2 regions of the Desulfoplanes sp. PS50 genome follow, and region 1 is predicted to be linked to the other one. Evidence: predicted binding sites of a transcription regulator. Region 1 holds the regulator's gene; the other holds the start of a gene.
What was found. Region 1 encodes sigma-54, which starts transcription at its own class of promoters, with help from an activator protein. Its sites were predicted from a motif close to CTGGCACGGNNNNTGCTT; they were not measured.

Region 1 (3,412 bases):
GCACATTGAGGGCCGTACTTTTACCTGCACCTGAAAGACCGGTCACAATGACAACAGGGGGATGGCTGGGACTCACAAGCTAGACCTCTTTGAGCAGGTTGCACAAGGTGGACCGGTCAGGTGCCTCGAGAAACGCCTGCCGGAAGGATGCGTCCTGGAGAAGACGGGATATATGGGCCAAAATCCGCAGATGCATGCCGGCAACATTTTCCGGTGCCAGAACAAGAAAAAAAATCCGGCAGGGTTTGTGATCCAGGGCCTTGAAATCAAGTCCCTCGACACAACGGCCAACAACAAGTTTAACGTCCTGGATCCCCTCGAGTTTGCCATGAGGAATGGCAATACCGTCTCCGATACCCGTGGTCCCGAGTTTTTCCCTGTCACGAAGAACTGAAAGAATCTTATCTTGAGGAAGACCGGGCCAGGCGCTCTTGAGCGGTTCAATAAGTTCGGCCAGGACCTCCTCCTTGGTCCTGGCCTGTAAATCTGCGATTACACATTCGTCATCGATAAAATCAGCAAGTTTCATGTATTAAATCCCAGGATCGATAAGACCAAAATCTCCGTTTTTGCGGCGATAGATCACATTGACCCGTTCTGTTTCAGCATTGAAAAAAACCAGAAAATCATCTTCGAGATTGTCAAGCTGCATGGCCGCTTCATCCACTCCCATGGGCTTGGGGGAAAAGCGATCAGAGCGAACAATGGTTGGAGCCTGTTTTACAGGTTCACTCTCATCCAGCATATCGAGATCGATTTTTCCAGCTCCCCCCTTTTTCCTGTTTTTCTTACCCTTGTCACGAGAACGCCGGACCTGGGCTTCAATCTTGTCGAGCAACAAATCGACTGTAGAGTACATGTCCTCACTCTGCTCATTAGCCGATAATCGGAGGTTGTCACCGGTGAGAACCACATCGGCCCGATGACGGAATTTTTCCACTTCAAGATTGACCTGGAGATCTGCATTCTCCGAATTGGGCACATACTTGGCAAGTTTGCCAAAACGCCCTTTTGCATACTCGCGCAGATGATCCGAAGGTTCAAAGTTCTTGAAGTTGAAGCTCATATTCATAGAATACCTCCTGGATTAAGGTGGGTACATGACAACACATCTATGCAGCCCGAAAGACGGCTCCAAGAAAGATTCCGTTCGCTCTCAGAAAACACGTTTCCCTGGAAATCAAAAAAACTTCTTCCGTCTGGAAGACGATTCAATATTAAGGGCCGAACGATATTTGGCCACTGTCCTGCGCGCTATATTCACTTCAAGGATATCCTTGAGCATTTTGGAAATCTTTTCATCGCTATGGGGTTTCTTGGGATTTTCCTGTTCAATGATCTTCTTGATGGCCACTTTGACGCTTTCTGAGCCGACCTGTGAGCCATCATCGAGATCAAGCGCGCTGTTGAAAAAATATTTGAGTTCGTAAATACCATGCGGCGTGGCCAGATACTTGTTGGTCGTGATCCGGCTCACGGTTGACTCGTGCATATCGATGTCTGCGGCCACATCCTTGAGGATAAGAGGCCTGAGTCGTGATGACCCGTGCTCGAAAAAATCATGCTGGAACTTGAGAATACTTTCAACCACCTTGAAAAGTGTACGCTGACGCTGCTGCAGACTCTTCATCAGCCACTGGGCCGCACGCATTTTTTCATGAAGATACGAGGAATCCTCCTTGGTCGTCTTGCCCTGCATGGTTTCCATGTAAAAAGGATTCAATTGCAGTTTCGGCAACCCATCATCGTTGAGAACAATGATGAAATCATCGTCATACTTGTACACATAGGCGTCCGGGCTGACATAGACAGAGGTGGACGATCCATAACTCGCACCGGGCAGAGGATCGAGCGAGGTTATCACGTCAAGATATTCCTTGAGATCGTCCTTGGAAAGCTTGAACTTGCGCAAAAGAGGCTTGTATCTGCGCTGTTCAATATCCTCGAGATGATCCTCGATCAGGGAACGAAGAATAGGATCATTATCCCCCACGGCATCGAGCTGAATGTGTAGACACTCTTTAGCCGTACGAGCCGCGATGCCTAACGGGTCGAAATGCTGGACAACATCGAGAACACGTTCCAATTCCTCAGTGGTTACCTGAAGCTGTTTGGCAAGGTCATCTACAGGCGTAGCCAGATAGCCCGACGAGGTCAGGTTGCCGATGATCAGCTCCCCAATACGGCAGTCTTCCTCATTGATATCGGAAAGATGGAGCTGCCAGAGAAGATGTCCCTCAAGGGAAGGCTTTGCCGAGACCCGCCCTTCATAGGAGCTGATCTCTTCCAATGATTCACTCTCGTACCCCTGAACCTGCCTGGTGGTGCTTGAAAAATCTCCGAGATAATCTTCCCATTCCGCATTCTTGAGAAAATCCTTCTCTTCTGTTGCAAACTCCTTGCGCTCGTCCTGCCCCTTTTTTTCAGGCTCCTGGTCTTTTTCCTGATCCCCCTTGTTCTCACCCAAGGCCTGTTCATCGAGCAAGGGATTTTCAAGCAGTTCTTCCTGAATCACATCAAGAAGCTCGACCCGGGAAAGTTGCAAGAGCTTGATCGCCTGCTGCAACTGCGGTGTCATGACCAATTGTTGGGTGAGCTTGAGATTCTGTCGTAATTCCAAAGCCATAAGTAGTCTCGTCGCGGAAGGACTGCCCGGGAACTGCACGTTGCCCGTAGTAAAAAGATGCCATGAATTATTTCAATAAAATGCGAAAATCATCAAGATTGCCACTATGTAACTTGTGCCACAGAAGAAGCCCTCTTGCAATCACCTAAAGTCTGAAATCTTCTCCAAGATAAATCTGACGGGCCTTGGGATCGTCCACTATCTGTTCGGGCTTTCCATCAAGGATGATCTGTCCATCATACACAATAGAGGCCCGATCACAGATGTTGAGGGTTTCTCGGACATTGTGATCCGAGATGAGTACGCCGATACCCAGATCCCGCAACGACCGGATAATCTGCTGGATATCCTCCACGGCCAGGGGATCGATTCCGGCAAATGGTTCGTCCAGTAAAATGAAGGTGGGTTCCTGGATCAAGGCCCGGGCTATCTCCAACCGTCTGCGTTCCCCACCGGACAAAAAGGCCGCCTTCTGATCCGCAAGACGGGATATCCCGAGTTGCTCAAGGAGCAGGTCAGCTTTTTCATTGCGATTTTTTTTGGATAACCCGGTATATTCAAGAATGATCATCAGGTTCTGACGGACAGTCAACTTCTTGAAGATCGAACTTTCCTGGGGAAGATAGCTGATCCCGCTCTTGGCCCGTCGATGCAGGGGCCAATGGGTGATCTCCTGGTCTCCGATAAAAACCGATCCCCCATTGGGGCGAATGATCCCGACGAGCATGTAAAAGGTTGTGGTTTTTCCGGCACCATTGGGACCAAGCAGACCAACGACCTCTCCAT
Region 2 (3,412 bases), on a different contig from region 1:
GTTCCTTCAGGGCGGTATCCAGGTTGCCATAGACAGTGGAGATCGAGGTCCCATGGGCCAGTATCACACTCGATGCCGACGGACCGTGAAAGGCGATGGAAGGAATGGGCAGTCCCAGAATGGCCCGGGCATGGAGGGCGAATTCAGAAAGATCCTGAGAGATCATCGTGACCATACCTGTATCGTGAGGACGCGGGGATACCTCACTAAAAAGAACCTCATCCCCCCTGATGAATAGTTCCACACCGAAAATACCGTATCCGCCCAGGGCGGAGGTCACGGCCTCGGCCACCTGCTGGGCTTTTTCGAGAGCCGCTTCCGACATGGGCTGAGGCTGCCAGGATTCCTGATAATCCCCGTTTTCCTGTCGATGGCCGATGGGCAGACAAAAAGAGGTTCCTCCCGCATGCCGAACCGTGAGCAAAGTGATCTCGTAGTCGAAATCAACAAATCCTTCGACAATGACCTTTCCGGCGCCGGTCCTGCCCTCGCTCTGGGACAATTCCCAGGCAGGCATGATCTGGTCCTTGCTCCTGACAGCTGATTGACCATGCCCGGAAGAACTCATGATCGGCTTGACCACGCAGGGTATGCCCACGGCTTCAACCGCCTCGAGAAATTCTTTCCTTGTGGCCGCGAAACGGTACGGGGAGGTCATGATGCCAAGCTCCTCGGCAGCAAGTCGCCTGATTCCCTCCCGGTTCATGGTCAGCCGTGCAGCCCGGGCCGTTGGGATGACCGTGAACCCTTCCTCCTCGAGTTCCACCAGGGTATCCGTGGCAATGGCCTCGATTTCAGGGACGATATAGTCCGGCTTTTCCTGTTCCACGATCTCCCGGAGCCGTTTTCCATCCAGCATGGACAGGGTGTAGGAACGATGGGCCACCTGCATGGCCGGGCCGTTTTCATAGCGGTCCACGGCAATGACCTCCACGCCGAGTCGCTGCAGTTCGATGACGACTTCCTTGCCCAATTCTCCCGAGCCGAGCAGAAGAACCTTGGTGGCCGTAGGTGACAAAGGGGTTCCAATGGTAGTCATGATGTGCTCGTTGTGCTTGTGGTTGCAGTTTGGTCTTTCAGGGACTCGTGATGGTAGAAAACGACCTCCACGGGTTCACGGGTTACCAGGCCTTCGGCGATCATGGGTTTGATGGCCTCCAGAAAAGGACCGATAGGCTCACTGTTGGCGACCATCTCCACGACCAGGGGCATGTTCTCGGAGATCCGGAGAATCTTGTTCGTCCTGACACCGCGGACGCCGAATCCGGCGATACCCCTGGTCACTGTTCCACCGGGAATTCCCATGGCTTGCGCGGTTCTTAAAAGCCGCTCATAAACCGGCACGCCCTCGTAGATGTCGTTTTCGCCGACATAGATTCTGATTCTTTCGGCATGATGTCGCAAAGGCATGAGCCTTCCTCCTCGACCAGGATGGTCGCTATGATCTCATGGACGATATGTCGCATCACGGACAGGTGAACGATGGGCTCTTTATCTCATTTCCCCGGGGTTATCCACCCCGTTTGTGTCTTGCAAAATGGGCTCAAAAAACGCCCTCTTCACAACAAATTAGGCTCATTTTTCTTCCTTATCATTTACTCAAAACTATAACATACTGAAATAAAAACAACTAAAAACATGGCATCTTTCATGCTTTATCGAATCACATTGTGGCATATTGTAGCAACACATCTCTTCAACCATCGAATCCGGAATCTGGTATGCGTCTGTGTCTCGCTTGTTATGGAACCCGTTTGGCAGTGCTTTTCGACAATGCCTCAGAATTCCGTATCTACGATGTTGAAGATGAACATATTTGCCCCGCAGGACACATTTCCCTCCCGTTCGGCGACCTCCCTTCCAAGGTCTCTTCCATTGTGTCCTGCGGGGTGAACACCCTCGTTTGCGGAGGTATCTCCGGATGCACCCTTCGCCTGATCAGCAGCAGTGATATCGATGTCATCCCCTGGATTTGCGGAGAAATCGATGCGGTGCTCACAGCCTGGCAGAACAATACCCTTGAAGATCTGGCCATGCCGGGATGCAAGGGACAATGTCGCGGCGGTGGACGGGGGCAGGGTCGAGGCCGCAGATTCGGTCACGCACGGCAGCACAATGTGCCCCATTTGAACAGCAACCCCAACAACCTCAAATAAGGATACCGCATGAAAATCGCTATCAGTTCACAGGGTGATACCCTGGAGAGCATGGTTGACCCGAGATTCGGTCGCGCCAAAGGTTTCTTGGTTTATGATCTGGAAACCGAAACCATAGAGTTCGCATCCAATGACCAGAACCTGAACATTCCCCAGGGCGCCGGCATCCAGACGGCCCAAAATGTGGCCAAAACCGGGGCCCAGGCGGTCATTAGCGGCAATATCGGACCCAAAGCCTTTGCCGCTCTCAATCAGGGTAATATCGCCATGTACCTGTTTTCCAACGGCACGGTCGGCGAGGCTGTCGAGGCGTACAAAAAAGGCGAGCTCACCCCTACGGCCGATGCTAACAAGCCCGGGCACTGGTAAGCAAAAATATTTTTTACCCCGGTATGAAATGCAATGTTCATTCATACGGGCAACCATTTTTTGGCAACGATCTTTTTCCTGGCCCCTTACGGTGTCATCGCGCCCGATGCTCCACTTGTGAGGCCACCAGGGGAACAATCACAACGCAACAAGGAGGAATGGATCATGCCAGGATTCGACGGAACAGGACCCAGAGGACAAGGCCCCATGACGGGCGGTGGCTTTGGCCGATGTTCAGGAACCGGATACGGAATGCGACCCCGTTTCGGCCGAGGCGGCGGATGGGGCCGAGGTTGGGGCACGGGACAGGGACGATTCGCCTGGGGGGGCTATACCCCCAATGCGCCGATGCAGCCCATGGATGAAACGAGTGACAAGGCCCTGCTCGATGACCGCATCACGGCCCTCAGCCAGGAACTCGAACAACTCAGGAAACAACGCGAAACCCTTGACTGATTCTTTTTTTGCCTTACTTGAAACAGACTCAGGGATACAATGCATCACAAATCATGCAACAGGCCGTGTGCAGGCCGCACGGCCTGTTTTGTTTTGTGATCCGTTGTTAAGGAATGATTGTCATGGATCAATGTACCAATTCTTGCCTTTCCACATTGAACTCAAGAGTCTCGAAACGACCTCCTGAACACAACCCCGAGACGTACGTGCCCGGTTCCCTGTGTTTCTGCAGACAATGCGGAACATCCTCTCCCCATCGCAAGGGAAAGCCGTGCGAATCTATCACCTGCCCCCGCTGCGGGGCCCCCATGACCCGAAAATTTTAGGAGCCAGCATGAAAATCGCCATTGCCAGCGGCAAGGGCGGAACAGGTAAAACAACCATTTCCGTCAATCTTGCCGCCTTGTTAAAAGACATGGGTCGTCAGGTGA

Region 2: a site for sigma-54 is predicted at 1,639-1,656, ahead of ACTVJH_RS11240 (NifB/NifX family molybdenum-iron cluster-binding protein). Genes of this name have one in related genera too.

Annotation. Positions count from the first base shown of each region.
Region 1 is NZ_JBSPZA010000014.1:12,506-15,917, reverse strand. Features, by position in the region: gene rapZ (RNase adapter RapZ) at 1-76, opposite strand, end outside; gene ACTVJH_RS07875 (PTS sugar transporter subunit IIA) at 80-529, opposite strand; gene hpf (ribosome hibernation-promoting factor, HPF/YfiA family) at 533-1,072, opposite strand; gene rpoN (RNA polymerase factor sigma-54) at 1,181-2,626, opposite strand; gene lptB (LPS export ABC transporter ATP-binding protein) at 2,772-3,412, opposite strand, start outside.
Region 2 is NZ_JBSPZA010000024.1:34,511-37,922, forward strand. Features, by position in the region: gene purT (formate-dependent phosphoribosylglycinamide formyltransferase) at 1-1,039, opposite strand, end outside; gene ACTVJH_RS11235 (DUF190 domain-containing protein) at 1,036-1,410, opposite strand; gene ACTVJH_RS11240 (NifB/NifX family molybdenum-iron cluster-binding protein) at 1,722-2,156, shown strand; gene ACTVJH_RS11245 (NifB/NifX family molybdenum-iron cluster-binding protein) at 2,166-2,525, shown strand; gene ACTVJH_RS11250 (DUF5320 domain-containing protein) at 2,691-2,981, shown strand; gene ACTVJH_RS11255 (nucleotide-binding protein) at 3,316-3,412, shown strand, end outside.